Regions from separate parts of the Blautia sp. AF34-10 genome, predicted to be linked through region 3. Evidence: predicted binding sites of a transcription regulator. Region 3 holds the regulator's gene; each other region holds the start of a gene.

Region 1 (6,216 bases), on a different contig from region 3:
GATCGGAATCGTTTCTGTTTTCTTTCCGCAGCCGCTCGTTCCCACGAGGAAAGCGGCAAATACTGCTGTTAAAACCCAACGGTATTTTTTCATCAAAACCTCCTCATAATAAATGGTTAAAAATATTTGAAAGTTACTTCATGTAAGTAACGATATCAGTTCCCCCTATTCTATCACATTCCGCTTCGTTTTCCAATGTCTGAAGCGGATTTGAGAAAAATGGTTTTTCAAAAGCGCGGTACGGAATACATATTTAGTAAGGAACTGGAAAGGGCAGAAGTCTGGGAGGAGGCTGTGTATGCGTTTTACAAAAATGCAGGGCTGCGGAAATGATTATATCTATGTAAATGCCATGGAGGAGCGGGTGGAGAGTCCGGGGCGGCTGGCAAAAGCGGTAAGTGACCGCCATTTCGGCATCGGCGCGGACGGGCTGATTCTGATCGGGGCATCCAAAACAGCAGATTTTTCGATGGAAATGTACAACGCCGACGGCTCGAAGGGCGCGATGTGCGGCAACGGCATCCGCTGTGTGGGAAAATACGTGTACGAGCATGGGCTGACGAGAAAAACGACGCTGACTATCGAAACCGGCAGCGGAAACCGTGTGATTCATCTGCAGACGGGGGAGAATCCGAATGAGATCTGTCAGGTGACAGTGGAGATGGGAACGCCGGAATTCCGCGCCGCACAGATCCCCGTTGTTTCTCTGGGGGAATATGTGCTGGAGCATAAAATTACCGTGTGCGGGGAAAATTATACGATGACCTGCCTTTCGATGGGAAATCCGCATGCGGTGATTCAGGTGGAAGATGTGGAAAAAATATCCATTGCAAAGACCGGTTCCGCTTTTGAACACCTTTCCTGCTTCCCGGACCGTATCAATACAGAGTTTATCCAGACTTTAGATCAACACACAATAAAAATGAGAGTCTGGGAACGTGGGAGCGGTGAAACGCTGTCCTGCGGAACGGGAGCGTGTGCGGCAGCCGTCGCGGCGATGCTTTCCGGCTGTGTTTCAGAGGGAGAAACTGCCGTAGAACTGCGCGGCGGCAGGCTTTTCGTTACATGGGACCGGACGAAAAATAAGGTCCTTCTGACCGGCCCGGCCGAGACCGTTTTTGAAGGAACGCTTGCAGAACGAATTTGAAAAATGCAGATTTCTGTCTGCACGAAAGAGCAGTATGCAATATTCTGAAAATAAAAACTTACAGGAAATGCCTTTTCTTTTCAAAAGAAACATGCTACAATATGTGGTGCCCGCTACAAGAAAAGGGTGGGGGACACACAAGATATAGTGTTTGATTTGGAGGACACCACAATGGTTTATATTATCAAAAAGGACGGCACCAAAGAAGAATTCGACGCGCAGAAGATCGTCCGTGCCGTAAATAAATCCGCACAGAGAATCCTGTATACCTTCTCACAGCAGGAGATTGACTTTATCTGTAAGTTCGCAACCGAGCACGTATATTCCCTTGGAAAGACCGAAATTCCGATCAGCGATATGCACAATATCGTGGAGGGAGCACTCGAAAAAGTAAACCCGGCTGTGGCAAAAAGCTACCGCGATTACCGCAATTACAAAACTGATTTTATCCATATGATGGACGAGGTCTACACGAAGAGCCAGTCCATCCGCTACATCGGCGACAAGAGCAATGCCAACACCGACAGCGCCCTCGTTGCAACGAAGCGAAGCCTGATTTTCAACGAGCTGAACAAAGAGCTGTACCGCAAGTTCTTCATGAACCGCAACGAGCTGCAGGCCTGTAAGGACGGTTACATCTACATCCACGACCAGTCCGCACGTCTCGATACCATGAACTGCTGTCTGTTCGATGTCGGAAACGTTTTAAAAGGCGGTTTCGAGATGGGAAATGTCTGGTACAACGAGCCGAAGACACTCGACACCGCATTTGATGTCATGGGCGATATCGTCCTCAGCACCGCTGCACAGCAGTACGGCGGCTTTACCGTGCCGGAGGTGGACAAGATCCTTGCTCCGTACGCACAGAAGAGCTACGATTACTACGTAAAAGAGTTCCTGAAATATACCGACGCATCCTGGGAGGGTGCACAGGAGAAAGCCATCGAGTATGCGATCGACAAAGTAAGAAGAGAGTGCGATCAGGGATGGCAGGGAATTGAGTATAAACTGAACACTGTTGGATCTTCCCGCGGTGATTATCCGTTCGTTACCGTGACCCTCGGCCTTGGAACGAGCATGTTCGAGAAGATGATTTCCATCTCCCTTCTCGAGGTCCACAAAAACGGACAGGGCAAGAAAGGCCACAAAAAGCCGGTGCTCTTCCCGAAAATCGTCTTCTTATATGACAAGGCAATTCACGGAGAGGGCGGCATCGCAGAAGATGTCTTTGAGGCAGGACTTGACTGTTCCTCTAAAACCATGTATCCGGACTGGCTGTCGATGAGCGGCGAGGGCTACATCGCCGAGATGTACAAGAAATACAAGAGAGTCATCAGCCCGATGGGATGCCGTGCTTTCCTTAGCCCGTGGTACGAGCGCGGAGGCATGGAGCCGGCAGATGAGAACGACAAACCGATCTTTGTCGGACGTTTCAACATCGGAGCCGTTTCCCTTCATCTTCCGATGATCCTGGCAAAATCCCGTTCCGAGAACCGCGATTTCCACGAAGTGCTCGACTTCTACCTCGAGATGATCCGCGATCTGCACAAACGGACCTACGATTACCTCGGCGAGATGCGTGCATCCACGAACCCGCTGGCTTACTGCGAGGGAGGTTTCTACGGCGGCCACTTAAAACCGTCCGACAAGATCCGCCCGCTGTTAAAGCCGATGACCGCATCGTTCGGTATCACGGCGCTGAACGAGCTGCAGGAGCTGTACAACGGAAAATCTCTTGTTGAGGACGGACAGTTCGCACTCGACACGCTGAAATATATCAACGACAAGGTTGCCGAGTTTAAGAAAGAGGACGGCATCCTCTATGCGATCTACGGCACACCGGCAGAATCCCTGTGCGGCCTGCAGATAGAGCAGTTCCGCAAACAGTACGGCATCGTCCGCAACGTTTCGGACCGCCCGTATGTGAGCAACAGTTTCCACTGCCACGTAACCGAGGACATTACCCCGATCCAGAAACAGGATCTCGAGGGACGTTTCTGGGAGCTCTGCAACGGCGGAAAAATCCAGTACGTGCGCTATCCGGTCGGCTACAACAAAGGCGCGATCAAGACACTGATCGAGCGTGCGATGGAGCTTGGCTACTACGAGGGCGTCAACCTGTCCCTGGCTTACTGCGATGACTGCGGCCACCAGGAACTCGACATGGATGTCTGCCCGGTCTGCGGTTCCAAGAACCTGACAAAGATCGACCGTATGAACGGCTATCTTTCCTACAGCCGTGTCCATGGCGACACACGTCTGAATGAAGCAAAGATGGCGGAAATTGCAGAGAGAAAATCGATGTAAAATCATTGCGATATTTGTAATACGATAAAAGAACGAAATCCCCTGCGGGAAATCCATTCGGTTTGGATTTTCCGCAGGGGATTTTATAGTTCGGCAATTATTCTTCGATATCGCGGGTGATGTTGCGTACCCAGACGTATTTTTTATAATGAAGATAAACCGCAGGCAGTTTCACGATCTCATCGAGGTTTACGATACAGTAGACAACCATGACCGGCAGCTTCAGCCAGAACGCGGCGAGGAAGCCAAGCGGTACGGAAAAGCACCACATCGCGCCGATATTTCCCTGCATATCGAATTTTGCATCGCCGCCGGCACAGAAGATGCCGTCGAGAACGGTGGTGTTGACCGACTGTGCCATCAAGTTCAGACCGCAGAAGAGAAGCATGTACTGCAGATATTCTGCCGCGGTATCGGTAAGCGGAGCGAAGTGGACGATTGCAGGAGAGATCAACATCAGAAGACCGCCGGTCACAACGCCGATGGCAATTGCAAGATGCGTCAGGCGGCCGCCGTATTCGCGTGCTTTCTCGAGTTCATCTGCACCGAGCAGGTTTCCGATCAGAACACCGGCACCGCCGCTCACACCGCGGATCAGGCAGGAGAGGAGGCTCTTTGCAATCGAGGTAATCGAGTTTGCTGCAACAGCATCGCTTCCCATGTGGCCCATGATAACGGAGTACAGAACGTAGGCAATTCCCCAGACGAGGGAGGCCGCAAGCACGGGAAGCGTGTAGCGCCAGAAGTCTTCTGAAAGTATTTTCCCTGCGGAAGAGAAGAGGCGGTTCCAGAGAATCCGTACACGCTCCGGTTTCTTTGTCTCGAGATAAGCCCAGATCAGTTCCACAACGCGGGCAGCTACCGTTGCATAAGCTGCTCCGCGGATCCCAAGTGCCGGAGCACCGCAAAGACCGTAGATGAGGATGGCATTTAAAATGATGTTCAGTACAACCGCAGTGGAACTGATGCGGGAGCTGACTGCTGCATGACCGGTGTTTTTCAGCAGGATCAGATAGACCTGCGAAATACCGCAGAGTACGTAGGAGAGTGCAACAGCGCGTAAATACTGGCTTCCGCTTGCAACCAGGGCCGCATCATTTGTAAAGATGCGCATCAGCATTTCGGGACAGAAACCGGCAAGGATGGTAAACAGGCCGGAGAACAGCAGGTTGGTGCGAAGTGCGATCGGAATCACTTTTTCGATCGAAGCGGCATCCTGTTTCCCCCAGTACTGCGCTGCCATAATACCGGCGCCCGCCGCGATGCCTGAGATAAAAAGGCTCAAAACAAACTGCACCTGTCCGGCCAGCGAAACCGCCGACAGCGAGGTCTGGTCAATCCATCCCAGCATGATTGCGTCCGTCGCGCTGACGAGAGCCAGCATAAAGTTCTGAATCGCAATCGGGAGGACGAGGAGCTTTAATTTCTGGTAAAACTCATCCTTGAAATTCATTCGTGTTTTCATAAAATTCCCCCAAAATAGTAAGTGATATTAGATGGTATTCTGCTGTATTATAACGGAAAGAAAATGGGAAAACAATGGCTAAAACAAGCTATTTTCTGGTCAATGTTGACATTCCCTGTATAATATAGAAGAAAAAGAACTTTTCCGGTGCCCGTGTCCGGTACGCCGGAAAGCGGAGAAGAAGTTTGATCAGAAAATCATGTTTCCTTCAGCAGAAACTCCAGGATTTCTGCTATCAGAATAAATATGCCGGCAGCGGCTGTCTTTATAAAATCCAGAAATCCATGCAGGAGCTGGAGAAGCTTTTGAAAAAGAAAGATAAGAAACGGAAGTAGGTTCGGCTGCCATTGGAGCCGTCATCGAAACAAACGGAAATATACGAAAAAATTGTGAAATTTAATAGAATTATAAGACCTGTTTTCGCTGTTTTTAACAAAAGTAAAGAAACAGTGAAAAAAAGGTTGCTTTTTTCGGCAGAATCCTTTATAATCTTATTTGTGTTCAGCGAGTGGATCATCCAATGAAACACAGAAAAACAAAAGTAAGCGCCTTTAGCTCAGTTGGTAGAGCAGTAGACTCTTAATCTATTTGTCCAGGGTTCGAGTCCCTGAAGGCGCATCGAAAGCACTGTTTTTGCAGACCTGAGAGCTGCGGGGACGGTGTTTTTCTTGTTTTACAAGCAAAATACCAAAAGTCTGTGTATCAACTTTTTTACATTGCGATAGAAACAGAGAAAAACCGGCAGCGGAGCGGTCTTACTTTTCAAGAGACCGTTCTGCTGCCGGTTTGTATTTTGGATGGGAATCAAATCATTTGCGAAAGCATTCCGCTACAGAAACCGTGCCTCCATCTTACAGATCGGGTTTCCAATTGAGGAAAACTTCTCCTCATATTCCGTCATTACATTTCCTTCTGAGAGAACCACATCGTGGTGCAGATCGTATGTGAATGCAGTGAGTTCCCATCCCTCTGCATTTTTCATCTCTTCAAGAGAGAAGTCAAACAGATCTTTATTATCGGTTTTGAATTCCAGTGTTCCGTCCTTCTTTAAAATCTTCTCGTACCGTGCAAGAAACTCATGCGACGTCAGTCTCCGCTTCGCATGGCGGTCCTTCGGCCACGGATCGGAGAAGTTAAGGTAAATGCGGTCCACTTCGCCTTCTGCGAATACTTCCGGAAGCTGGCGCGCATCCATGCGGATAAAGAACAGGTTTTTGATTTCCGTCTCCAGTTTTTCCCGTTTCTGTACTGCGCGGAGCAGTACGCTGTCGTACATTTCAATGCCGACGTAGTTGAT
Region 2 (6,216 bases), on a different contig from region 3:
GGACGGCAGTTGATCGGGGTTGCAAAGGTGTTGTCGCAGATCATCGGAACGCCGTGCTCATGTGCAAGTTTAACAAACTTGTCAATGTCAAGTACAACACCTGCCGGGTTGGAAATCGTCTCGGCAAAGACAGCTTTGGTGTTCGGCTGGAATGCTTTTTCCAGCTCATCTGCCGGCGCATCCTGGTCCACGAGGGTAGTCTCGATGCCGAATCGTTTTAAGGTAACGGCGAGCAGGTTGGAGGTTCCTCCATAAACCTTTGCCGCGCAGACAACGTGGTCGCCTGCCTCACAGATGTTGGTAACAGCAAGCATCGTTGCCGCCTGGCCGGAAGATGTGAGCATGGCTGCCACGCCGCCCTCCAGATCGCAGATTTTCTGTGCTACGACGTCGTTCGTCGGGTTCTGCAGACGGGAATAGAAATATCCCTCTTCCTCCAGATCGAACAGTTTTCCCATTTCCTCGCTGGTTGCATATTTGAATGTTGTGCTCTGGTAAATCGGAAGTACACGCGGCTCACCGTTTTTCGGCTGCCATCCTCCCTGTACACAGATTGTGTCCTGGCTGTATCCCATAATTTTTCTCCCTTCTGTAAGTGAAACCGGTCCACCGGGCCGATTTCTGCTGTGCTCAGCGCCATAATAATACCCCCACCCGGGATGCCCGGGCGAGGGTATCACTTTTTCCTATTATAACTCTGTTTGTTCTTTCCTGCAACTATATGCGCACAGATTTAGGAGAGATATTCATCCACATATTTCTGGATATTGGAAGCATTCACAATCTTCTGCGCCTGGCCGTCCTCCACAACGAGAAGAGTCGGTGCCTGCATGATGCCGTACTGTGCGGCAAGATCCGGGTGACGCTCTGCGTCGATCACCTCATACTGCTCCTCGGCGAGCATTTCTTTTGCCATTTTGCAGTTCGGGCAGGTGCTTGTCGTGAACAGGTACATGCCGTCTTCCTCGATTTTATCTGCTGCAGCGGCTTTCGGCTCTTCTTTTCCAGCGGCCTGCTCTGCCAGTTTCTCTGCTGCGCCGTACGATTTCATTTTCTGCTCCGGCGATTTGGAGTGGATGATATCATATACAGTTCTGTTCTTGTACTCCTGGCGTTTTCCGTCGTTCCAGTTCTTGACCGGACGGTAATATCCCGTGATACGGCTGTAAACCTCTGCCTCTTTTCCACAGATCGGACATGTAAAATGCTCGCCGGCGAGATAGCCGTCGTTCGCACAGACAGAATACGTCGGGGACAGCGTGTAGTACGGCAGTTTGTAGTTCTCTGCAATCTTCCGCACAAGGGAAGCTGCTGCTTTCCAGTCCGGCAGTTTTTCGCCAAGGAACGCATGGAATACAGTTCCCGAGGTGTACAGCGTCTGCAGATCATCCTGAATATCAAGCGCAGAGAAAATATCCTCGGTATAGTCCACCGGCAGATGGGAGCTGTTGGTGTAGTACGGGGTATCTCCCTCATGGCCTGCGGTCTTGATATCCGGCCATTTTGCACGGTCGTGTTTTGCCAGACGGTATGCGGTCGACTCCGCCGGAGTTGCCTCAAGGTTGTACAGATCGCCGTACTCCTCCTGGTAATCAGAAAGACGCTCTCTCATATGGTTCAGAACTTCTTTCGTAAACTGCTGTGTCTTCGGATCCTCCAGACCCTTTCCGAGCCATGCGGCATTTAAGCCGGCCTCGTTCATACCGATCAGACCGATGGTTGAGAAGTGGTTCTCAAACGTTCCAAGGTACCGTTTCGTATATGGATACAGTCCCTCGTCCAGGAGACGGGTAATGACCTCACGTTTCGTCTTTAACGAACGTGCGGCAATATCCATCATATGATCGAGACGGCGGTAGAACTCTTTCTCATCTTTGGACTGATATGCGATACGCGGCATATTGATGGTGACAACGCCGACCGATCCGGTGCTCTCGCCGGAACCGAAGAATCCGCCGGTTTTCTTTCGAAGCTCACGCAGATCCAGGCGGAGACGGCAGCACATGGAGCGCACGTCGCTTGGTTTCATATCGCTGTTGATGTAGTTGGAGAAGTACGGGGTACCGTATTTTGCAGTCATTTCGAACAGCAGACGGTTATTCTCCGTATCGGACCAGTCAAAATCGGATGTGATGGAGTAGGTCGGGATCGGGTACTGGAAGCCTCTTCCGTTGGCATCTCCCTCGATCATCGTCTCGATGAACGCTTTGTTGACCATATCCATCTCTTTTTTACAGTCTTTGTACTTGAAGTCCATCTCCTTACCGCCGACGATCGCCGGAAGCTCCGCGAGGTCATCCGGTACGGTCCAGTCGAGTGTGATGTTGGAGAACGGTGCCTGGCTTCCCCAGCGGCTCGGTGTGTTGACGCCGTAGATAAACGCCTCGATGCACTTCTTCACTTCGCCGTAGCTTAAGTTGTCCACTTTGACGAACGGCGCCAGATACGTATCAAATGAAGAAAATGCCTGCGCACCTGCCCACTCGTTCTGCATAATGCCGAGGAAGTTGACCATCTGGTTGCACAGAACCGAAAGATGTCTTGCCGGAGAAGAAGTAATCTTTCCGTTGATGCCGCCAAGTCCTTCTTTGATGAGCTGTTTTAACGACCATCCTGCACAGTAGCCGGTCAGCATCGACAGGTCGTGGATGTGAATATCCGCGTTGCGGTGTGCCTCGGCGATCTCGTCATCATAAATCTCTGATAACCAGTAGTTGGCTGTGATCGCGCCGGAATTGCTTAAGATCAGACCGCCGACAGAATACGTTACGGTCGAGTTCTCTTTGACACGCCAGTCCTCTACTTTTACGTAGCTGTCCACGATCTCTTTGTAGTCTACGATCGTCGATTTCATGTTGCGGATTTTTTCCCTCTGCTTGCGGTACAGAATGTAAGCTTTTGCCACTTCTGCGTAGCCGCACTGGATCAGCACGTTCTCCACGCTGTCCTGAATTGCCTCCACTGAAATTTTTCCGTCTTTGATCTTGGACTGAAAGTCCGCTGTTACGCGCAGTGCCAGCATCTGAAGCATGTCATCGCTGAACTGCATATCTTTTGCGCCGAATGCTTTTCCAATCGCATCGGTAATCTTTTTCATCTGGAACTCTGCAATCGTTCCGTCTCTCTTTTCTACCTGAAACATGGAATCCCTCCTGTTAATTCAACCGTTTCTGCAAGGCCTTTTTAAGGTTCCACTCTTTGCAGTGTCTGAACCATATGATAGCAGAGCATGTTTCTCCCGTCAATAGTAAAAAGTACCATATCTAGTGTAAAATTTTCTAACATCACTAGATATGGTACTTTTACTTGTATTCTGTCCCTTCCATTTTTCGGCGCTGTACGGCGCTTAAAGGGATGTACTGCCGTTTTTAAGCCCGCTTGCCATACCTCTATACCCTCGGATAGATATCCTTCGGTACATAGGCTTTTACGCGGATGCCTTCCGGCAGATATTCTTCTTCGAGCAGAATTCCGTATCCGCGGATCAGTGAAATCGTTCCCGCCTTATCGTACGGATAGAGGCGCTCGATATAGATTTTTCCCTCCATCATCCACGAGGAGAGTAAATTTTTGAGGTCTTCGAGTCCCTGTCCTGTTTTGGCAGAGACCGCAAGGCTCGCGTCTGCCCGGAAATCTTTTACAACCACCGGGGCAAGAAGCTTATCCTGCTTGTTCAGCAGGGTGGCGATCTTTTTGTCCTCAACTTTCAGTTCCCGCAGCGTATCGTACACGATCTGCATCTGCAGCTCCATCTGCGGATTTGACGTATCCACAACGTGGAGAATATAGTCGGCATACCGTGCTTCCTCCAGCGTACTGCGGAATGCATCGATCAGATGATGTGGCAGCTTATTGATAAATCCAACCGTATCGGTCAGCAGGATTTCCTGTCCATCCGGAAGGGTCAGTGACCGCGTCGTCGTATCCAGCGTGGAAAACAGCATTGCATCTGCCAGAATTTCCGATCCTGTCAGTGCATTTAAAAGACTGCTCTTTCCCGCTGACGTATAGCCTACGAGCGCCGCTACCGGGATTTTGGAACGTTTTCTGCCTTCACGAAGGAGCTCTCTGTGCTGGCGTACTTCCTCAAGCTCACGTTTTAACTGCGTAATACGCGTGCGGATCAGGCGCCGGTCGGTTTCCAGCTTTTTCTCTCCCGGTCCTCTCGTACCGATTCCGCCGCCGAGACGGGAAAGCGATGTGCCAAGGCCGGAAAGTCGGGACGCACGGTACTTTAACTGGGCCAGCTCAACCTGGATTTTACCCTCGCTGCTCACGGCGCGCGCCGCAAAGATATCCAGGATCAAAAGCGTACGGTCCATGATCTTGCATTCCAGTGCTTCCTCCAGCCCTTTTAACTGGATCGAGGAGAGCTCATCGTCGCAGATGATGCCCGTCGCATCGCAGGCGCGCACCAGAATTTTCAATTCCTCTAATTTTCCTTTTCCGATGTACGTTCCCGGATGAATGGCCTCCCGCACCTGCACCAGGCGGCCCTCCACCTTCGCACCGGCGGTGCTGGCCAGTTCCGCCAGCTCGTCGAGCGATTCTTCTGCGTTTGCGCCGCCGTTTTCCTGTACGCCGACCAGAATCACGCGCTCCTGTTCTTCTCTTAAATCAAACAATCCAACTTCCTCCGTCTGTTATCGGTTCTGGAGAAACGTATTTTCCCGCTGCGCCGCGGTGTTTTCCGGGTATGCTGCCAGAAAATCCGCCATCAGCGACTTCGCGGTATCAAAATCCGCCCGTTTTTCATAGGATACAATCTGGTTGAACAGCAGATTTTCCCGGTCGGAATCCTCTGCCGTTTTGAGTCCTTCCTCGATATACGAGAGTGCACTGTCCGTGTCGTTTTCCGCAAGTGCGCAGAGCGCCAGCCCGTTGTTTGCTGCCGCCGCAAAGCCATCTGTCGAAAGATACGAAGAAAACAGTGCTTTCGCCTCGTCGTTCTGACCATTGGAAAGGTAAACCTCGCCGAGCATTTCCATCGCCGCGCTGCTGCCGTCCTTCATTGCCTTCGAGAACGCTTTGACCGCCTCGTCCTGCTCCTCCAGATAGTAGTATGCACAGCCGATGTTATAATAATCCTCGGTCGTTTTCGGCTCAATCTTCACTGCCGCTTCGAGGTAACGGTCTCCGTCCGCTTTCATGCTGCTCTCCTGATACAGCTCGTAAATGTCAAGGCAGAGCTGATAGCTCTCCTTCGTCTCCACTGCCGCATCAAAATCCACCTTCGCCTGCTCGTAATTCTTCTGCAGGAAGTACGCGCGTCCCCTAAGGAACAGCGCATCGGCATCGGCCTTTTCTTCCTGAATATTGGTGCAGATCTCAATGGCTCCATCCAGATCTCCGGCCTGTACGCAGGTTTCCGCCTCGTAATACATGACATCGCGCGAAAACTCCGCGTCTTTGTGCTTCATGCTCGAAAGACTGCTCTTGAAAGCCTCTTTTGCCTTGTCATACTCCTGGCTTTTCAGATAAGCGATGCCGAGCGACCGGTAGCTCTCCGCCAGTCGGTCGCCTGCCTTTACGGCTCCCTCCAGCATCGCAATCGACGTTACGTAGTCCTTCTGTTCGAGCGCCTCGATGCCCTTTTTATAAAGCTTTGAATTTTTATTTTCACAGCCGCCAAGCACCATTGCCGCCGCCAGAAAAAAGATTACCAGTCTTTTTTTCATTCTGTCACAAGTCCTTCTTTATGCATCACAGAAACAACCTGGTCTACGTATTTTGCACACGTTGCGTCGTCCGGTGCTTCCACCATGACACGGATCACCGGCTCGGTGCCGCTCTCTCTTACGAGGATGCGTCCGTCATCGCCCAGGGCCTCTGCTACGTCTTCTACTGCTTTCTGTACTGCCGGGTTGGCCTTTGCAGCTGCTTTGTTTGCCACGCGGACATTCTTTAAGAGCTGCGGGTAAATCACTACCTCGGCTGTCAGGGTGCTGAGCGGGAGTTTCTTATCTATCAGCACTTCCATCACCATCAGGGAGGTCAGGATTCCGTCACCGGTCGTCGCGTGCTTGCTGAAAATGATGTGGCCGGACTGCTCTCCGCCGAGAGAATAGCCGTTTGCCATCATGTTCTCGCACACGTATTTGTCGCCGACTGCCGTCTTCTCATACCGGATACCGGCGCGGTCACACGCTTTGTAAAGACCGAGGTTTGACATGATCGTGGTCACAATCGTATCTCCGTTTAACTGGCCTTTTTCTT
Region 3 (6,216 bases):
AAGCTTCACAAAAGAGCGCTGCGGTTCCGCGATGTACCGTATTTTCCAATTTGCAGACGTCATCGAGGCAATGCTGACCATGAAAGCAGAGACGATGGGCATCAGCGATGGAACGTGGTCTGCCGTACTGGAGGGACAGCCGGTGACCGTGACGGTAAAAGATGGAACTGTGACCGTGACACGGGAAGCCCATCCGAGGGCAGATGTACTCAACCGGGAGCAGGCGCAGGAACTGCTTCTTTCACCGCTGGCAAGTAAGGGAAGCAAGGTTCCATCTGAAATCTGGAAGAACATTCCATCCGACTGGTTCCCGCTTCCGCTGTACTGTGCGACGGCAGACGAATTTTAGGCAATGACTGTTGGGAGGCAGAGAAATATGAACGAGACAGCGAAACGAGACAGAAGAGACGAAAAAGAAGAAATCCGGTACCATGTGATTTTCTACGGCCAGGTGCAGGGCGTGGGGTTCCGTTACCGGGCGTATTATGCTGCCTACCAGCTCGGACTGACAGGCTGGGTGAGAAACTGCTGGGATGAGACGGTGGAGATGGAGGTGCAGGGTGATGAGGAGACGATCACGGAGATGATCAAAAGGATCCGCACCTCCAGCTACATCGAAATCACGGATGCAAAATGGACGAAGATTCCGCTGGAATCGGAATTCGGTTTTCATATCCGTTGATCAGGGCTGTTTTTTCTCTTTTTCCGGAATTTCGACGAGAATGATATCGTTGCCGATCTGGCAGATGCGGTCCCATGGGATCACAAAATCCTCGCCGTGGCAGAAAAAGCCGCAGAATTTCACAGGACCCGGAAGAACGAGTCCGGTAAGATGTCCCGTTTTTGGATTGAATTCCACATCAATCGGACAGCCGAGCGTTTTGCAGGTGCAGATATTGATAACTTCTTTCTGGCGGAGATCTACAACGCGCATGCGGTGCTCCTTTTTACTGATTCCTATGGAAAAACATATGCGAAAATGTTGCTGCAGTTGACTTGAATTTCACGGAAAAATGCGTATACTGTAAAAGTAGAAAACTTTCCGAAATACTTATTTAGAAACGAGGACGAAAGATATGAGATGTCCATTTTGTAATCAGGATAATACCCGGGTTGTGGATTCACGCCCGATTGAAGACAGCAATGCGATCCGCCGCCGCCGGATGTGCGATGTCTGCGGCAGACGCTTTACGACATACGAAAAAGTGGAGACGATCCCTTTGATCGTCATCAAAAAAGATATGAACCGCGAGCAGTATGACCGCTCGAAAATCGAGACCGGTATCCTGCGCGCCTGCCACAAACGGCCGGTGTCCGCCGAGAAGATCAACGAGATGGTCAACAAGGTGGAGACGGAGCTTTTCAACGGCGAGGAACGCGAGATTCCAAGCTCTGTGATCGGAGAGAAGGTCATGCATTACTTAAAAGACCTGGATCAGGTGGCGTACGTCCGCTTTGCGTCGATTTACCGTGAGTTCAAGGACGTCAACACGTTCATGGACGAGCTGAAAAAGATGCTCGACAAATAGCGGGAGGCAAAAAAATGGAAGTGTCGAACTATATTAAAATGCGTGATCAGATGCAGGAACGTTTTCTGACATACGATCAGAAGGAGATCGAAGGAAAGTATGGCTTTGCGTTTGATGGCGATTATTTCTATGTGCCGTATCTTTTTGAAGAATGGAGAGTGAACCGCCATACCGGCGTTGTAGAGGGATCAAAAGACCATTTTCTTCATGTACATCAGGGCAGTTTCAATGAGACGCTGACGATTTTCGACCTGCTCTGCTGCGGAAAGAAGGAGATTGTGCTCGCCGGCACGTATGCGCGTACCAATTCCTTAAAGGGAACGATCAAAGGCCGCACGATTGCGTCCGGCGTTCACGACAGCCGCGCCGCACGGTATGACGGGCATGTGGAACAGCTGAAAAAAGCATGCGTTTCCCTTGGCGGAAAACCATATTTCCCGGGAGACGCTGCTTTTGTTTTTCATGTCTTTCCGTTTCTGCCGCTCGTCTTCCAGTTCTGGGAGTCCGATGAGGAATTCCCGCCGGTGCTGAAGTTTATGTGGGATGAAAACGTCCTCGATTATCTGCGGTTTGAGACGCTGTATTACGTGATGGGAGATTTCCTGGACGCACTGGATCAAGCCTTCGATGCATGTAAAACAGAAGCCTGATACCTTTTGTGAGACAAAATCTTACGAAAATTTTTCGAATGTTTATAAAAATTTCAGTATACGAATCCCTTGGTTTAATGCTATAATGAGCGAAAGTGAGTAAAAAAAGAGAAGAGAAAGGGGAATGCATATGGCTTTTAGCATGAAAGTAACACCGGAAATAGAGGAACTGACAAACATCTGTCTGGATAACTCCAAAATGGATGTTTCGCTGTATGGGCAATACGATGTAAAACGCGGACTGCGCGATGTCAACGGCGTTGGCGTCCTTGCGGGACTGACACAGATTTCAAACGTTGTGTCTTCGGATATCATTGACGGCGTCAAAACACCGTGTGACGGACGTCTGTACTACCGCGGCATCAACGTGGAAAACTGACCCAGGGATTTTTGAGTGAAAACCGTATGGGATTTGAAGAAGTCGCTTATCTGCTCCTGTTTGGAAATCTGCCGAATGAAGAGCAGCTTAAGCATTTTAAGACGATTTTAAAACAGCAGCAGTCCCTGCCGAAGAACTTTGTGCGTGACGTTGTTATGAAAGCGCCGACCAAGGACATGATGAACACTCTGTCCCGAAGCGTTCTGACCCTGTACGCGTACGACAACCACGCAGATGATACCTCCCTTCCGAATGTGCTTCGCCAGTGCATTAACCTGATTTCTGTTTTCCCGATGCTGTCCGTCTATGGCTATCAGGCGTACAACCATTATATCAAGGGAAAAAGTTTATATATCCACAATCCGTCGAAGAAGCTTTCCACCGCAGAAAACATTCTGCTGATGCTCCGCCCGGATCAGAAATACACCCCGCTGGAGGCGAAGATCCTCGATCTTGCCCTCGTCCTCCACATGGAGCACGGCGGCGGTAACAACTCAACCTTTACAACACATGTTGTTTCTTCTTCCGGAACCGATACGTACTCCGCAATTGCAGCGGCGCTCGGCTCCTTAAAGGGACCGAAGCACGGCGGTGCAAACATCAAGGTTGTGCGGATGTTCGACGATATGAAGTCACACGTCAAAGACTGGACGGATGAGGAAGAAGTATCGAATTACTTAAGAAAGCTGCTGCACAAAGAGGCGTTCGACCAGAAAGGTCTGATTTACGGTATGGGCCATGCGGTTTACTCCATTTCCGACCCGCGTGCGCGCATCTTCAAGACCTTCGTTGAGCAGCTGGCAAAAGAAAAACACAGAGAGAAAGATTACCGGCTGTACGCTATGGTCGAGGAACTGGCTCCGAAGATCATCGGCGAGGAGCGCCATATTTACAAAGGTGTATCCGCAAACGTCGACTTCTACAGCGGCTTCGTTTACAGCATGCTGGATCTTCCGCTGGAGCTCTACACCCCGATGTTCGCCTGCGCGCGTATCGTCGGCTGGAGTGCACACCGGATGGAGGAACTGATCAACACCGACAAGATCATCCGCCCGGCGTACAAGAGTGTCAAAGATGAAGTGGACTATGTTCCGCTGGAAAACAGATAAAACAGGCAGAAGGGCCGGAGCGTGTCGGGATTTTCCGATCTGCTCCGGCATTGCTCTGTGCAGGAAGTAATGTGTCATTGTGAAAAATAGGAGAGTGCAGGAGAATGAATGAGACAAAAAATTACAGCATAACAAAATCCGGAGCAGTCATATTGGAAGGAGGGGCCAATCGCGGCGTCTTTACAGCAGGAGCGCTGGACTTTCTGATGGAGCAGGAGTATTATATCCCTCATGTGATCGGCGTTTCCGCCGGAGCCTGCAATGCGCTGGACTATGTATCGCGCCAGATTGGCAGAACGAGGGACTGTATGATTGTCACGGATGAGAAAAACCGCTACGTCAATAAGAATATCAAGACAATCGTTGAGAAAAAAGCACTGCTCGACATGGATATGGTGTTCGAACGGTATCCGTATGAGATTTTTCCATTTGATTTTGATACGTATTTTGCATCGCCGCAGACGTGTGAGCTGGTTGTGACAAACTGTGAGACGGGACGCGCGGAATATCTGGATGACCGCGAAAATAAAGAACGTCTGCTTGCAATTGGCCGTGCATCATCGAGCATGCCGATCGCCTGCCCGATGGTGGAGATCGACGGAAACGAGTACGTCGACGGCGGTGTTGCCGATTCGATCCCGATTATCCGTTCCTTAAAGACGGGACACCGAAAAAATGTCATTATTCTGACACGGAATTTCGGTTACCGCAAAAAAGAGGGAACGAGAGGCTGGGAGCTGTATGTGGCGGCATTCCGCAAATACCCGAATCTCGTGCGTGCGCTTGTAAACCGCGCGAAACATTATAACCAGGTACTCGAATGCATCGAAAAATGGGAAGAAGAAGGCTCCGTCTTTGTGATCCGCCCGGAGATACCGGCGGTATCGCGTCTCGAAAAGGACGAGGAGAAGCTGCGGGAATTTTACCAGCACGGCTATGACCAGATGAAAGCAAATTTTGAGGCTCTGCAGGAGTTTCTGAAAGAAGAATAAAGTTACTGTATAAACGAAAAGAGGATTGGAGAAAGAAGATGAGTGGAAAAAACCAGAAGAACCGGGGAACTATACTGATGCGGATGTTTTACCCGGACCGGAGAGAAAAAAGTGCCTATACGATCGATTACGCGGATCTGTACCGGAAAGGATACCGGGGCGTGATTTTTGATATCGATAATACGCTTGTTCCGCACGGTGCGCCGGCAACGAAGGAGGCGGCTGCGTTCTTTGCGTCTCTTCGGGAGACTGGTTTTTCCACCTGTCTGCTTTCCAACAATCAGAAACCGCGTGTGGCTCCGTTTGCCGATGCGGTCGGTTCTATCTATATCGAAAATGCGCACAAGCCTTCGGTGAAAAACTACCAGGAGCATGCCGGAGAATGGGGATCAAAGAGGAGCAGGCGGTCTTTGTCGGGGATCAGCTTTTCACCGATGTGTACGGTGCAAAACGGACCGGACTTTACAATATTCTGACCGAGCCGATCAATCCGAAAGAGGAAATTCAGATCGTTCTGAAACGGTATCTGGAGCACATTGTACTGTTCTTTTATGAGCGTGATCTGGCCCGCGGCAGGATTACGAAAAAAAACAGTTGAAAAATCGGGAAAAATATTATATTATAAGATAAGCCTATGGTGCGCATTTGGCGCATCGTACTATGTTAAGGAGGAAAAATCAGAATGATTTCAGCAGGAGATTTTAGAAACGGCGTTACCCTCGAGATCGATGGTCAGGTCGTTCAGATTCTTGAATTTCAGCATGTAAAACCTGGTAAAGGAGCTGCATTCGTAAGAACAAAATTAAAAAATGTCATCAACGGTGGTGTGGTAGAGCGTACCTTCCGTCCGACTGAGAAATTCCCGCAGGCTCGTATCGAGCGTGTAGACATGCAGTATCTGTACAGCGATGGTGATTTATTCTACTTCATGAACGTAGAAAACTATGAGCAGATCGCTCTGAACGAAGAGACCATCGGAGATGCTCTGAAATTTGTAAAAGAAAACGAAATGGTTAAAGTATGTTCCTACAACGGAAATGTATTCGCAATCGAACCGCCTCTGTTTGTAGAGCTTGAGATCACCGAGACTGAGCCAGGCTTCAAGGGAGATACCGCACAGGGTGCTTCCAAACCGGCTACCGTTGAGACTGGTGCTACCGTAAGCGTTCCGCTGTTCGTAAACCAGGGAGACAAAATCAAAATTGATACCAGAACAGGTGAATATCTGTCCCGTGTATAAGTAAGACTGTTCCCGCCGTTGTCCGTCACAACTTTCTTTGTGGCGGACACGGTTTTCTAAATAAATAGAATATTCGTCTGAAAAATGGCTGATAAAGGCTGTCGGAAGCAGTCCGGGCCCGTTTTTCTCATCGTTCGAAGTTCCGCGAACCAACGAATCTCTGGCATATACAGATCTGTACAGAGGTTTTTAAGTTGTGTTTTTCGGAGCTTTTTTTGTTCCGTAAAGCAAAAATACAAAAGGCAATCAAACAGGAAAGGTGGGAAAAAATGGACTATCAGATGTTCAAAGAGCAGCTTGCCGCGCTGCTGAAAAGA

What was found. Region 3 encodes NrdR, which represses ribonucleotide reductase genes. Its sites were predicted from a motif close to CACAANATNTTGTG; they were not measured.
Region 1: a site for NrdR is predicted at 1,284-1,297, ahead of nrdD (anaerobic ribonucleoside-triphosphate reductase). Genes of this name have one in related genera too.
Region 2: a site for NrdR is predicted at 3,256-3,269, ahead of DWZ60_RS00545 (ribonucleoside triphosphate reductase). Genes of this name have one in related genera too.

The regions. Positions count from the first base shown of each region.
Region 1 is NZ_QUED01000018.1:30,098-36,313, reverse strand. It holds gene DWZ60_RS11595 (hypothetical protein) at 1-93, opposite strand, end outside; gene dapF (diaminopimelate epimerase) at 299-1,147, shown strand; gene nrdD (anaerobic ribonucleoside-triphosphate reductase) at 1,319-3,454, shown strand; gene DWZ60_RS11580 (MATE family efflux transporter) at 3,552-4,919, opposite strand; gene DWZ60_RS17315 (hypothetical protein) at 5,105-5,254, shown strand; tRNA gene DWZ60_RS11575 (tRNA-Lys) at 5,465-5,537, shown strand; gene trmB (tRNA (guanosine(46)-N7)-methyltransferase TrmB) at 5,749-6,216, opposite strand, start outside.
Region 2 is NZ_QUED01000001.1:112,514-118,729, forward strand. It holds gene DWZ60_RS00540 (O-acetylhomoserine aminocarboxypropyltransferase/cysteine synthase family protein) at 1-575, opposite strand, end outside; gene DWZ60_RS00545 (ribonucleoside triphosphate reductase) at 734-3,142, opposite strand; gene hflX (GTPase HflX) at 3,390-4,625, opposite strand; gene DWZ60_RS00555 (tetratricopeptide repeat protein) at 4,644-5,678, opposite strand; gene glmM (phosphoglucosamine mutase) at 5,675-6,216, opposite strand, start outside.
Region 3 is NZ_QUED01000008.1:39,604-45,819, forward strand. It holds gene DWZ60_RS06705 (GNAT family N-acetyltransferase) at 1-349, shown strand, start outside; gene DWZ60_RS06710 (acylphosphatase) at 377-682, shown strand; gene DWZ60_RS06715 (YlmC/YmxH family sporulation protein) at 683-934, opposite strand; gene nrdR (transcriptional regulator NrdR) at 1,077-1,529, shown strand; gene DWZ60_RS06725 (DUF3786 domain-containing protein) at 1,544-2,179, shown strand; partial or broken gene DWZ60_RS06730 (citrate/2-methylcitrate synthase) at 2,310-3,667, shown strand; gene DWZ60_RS06735 (patatin-like phospholipase family protein) at 3,772-4,659, shown strand; partial or broken gene DWZ60_RS06740 (YqeG family HAD IIIA-type phosphatase) at 4,734-5,257, shown strand; gene efp (elongation factor P) at 5,342-5,899, shown strand; gene DWZ60_RS06750 (DUF5688 family protein) at 6,169-6,216, shown strand, end outside.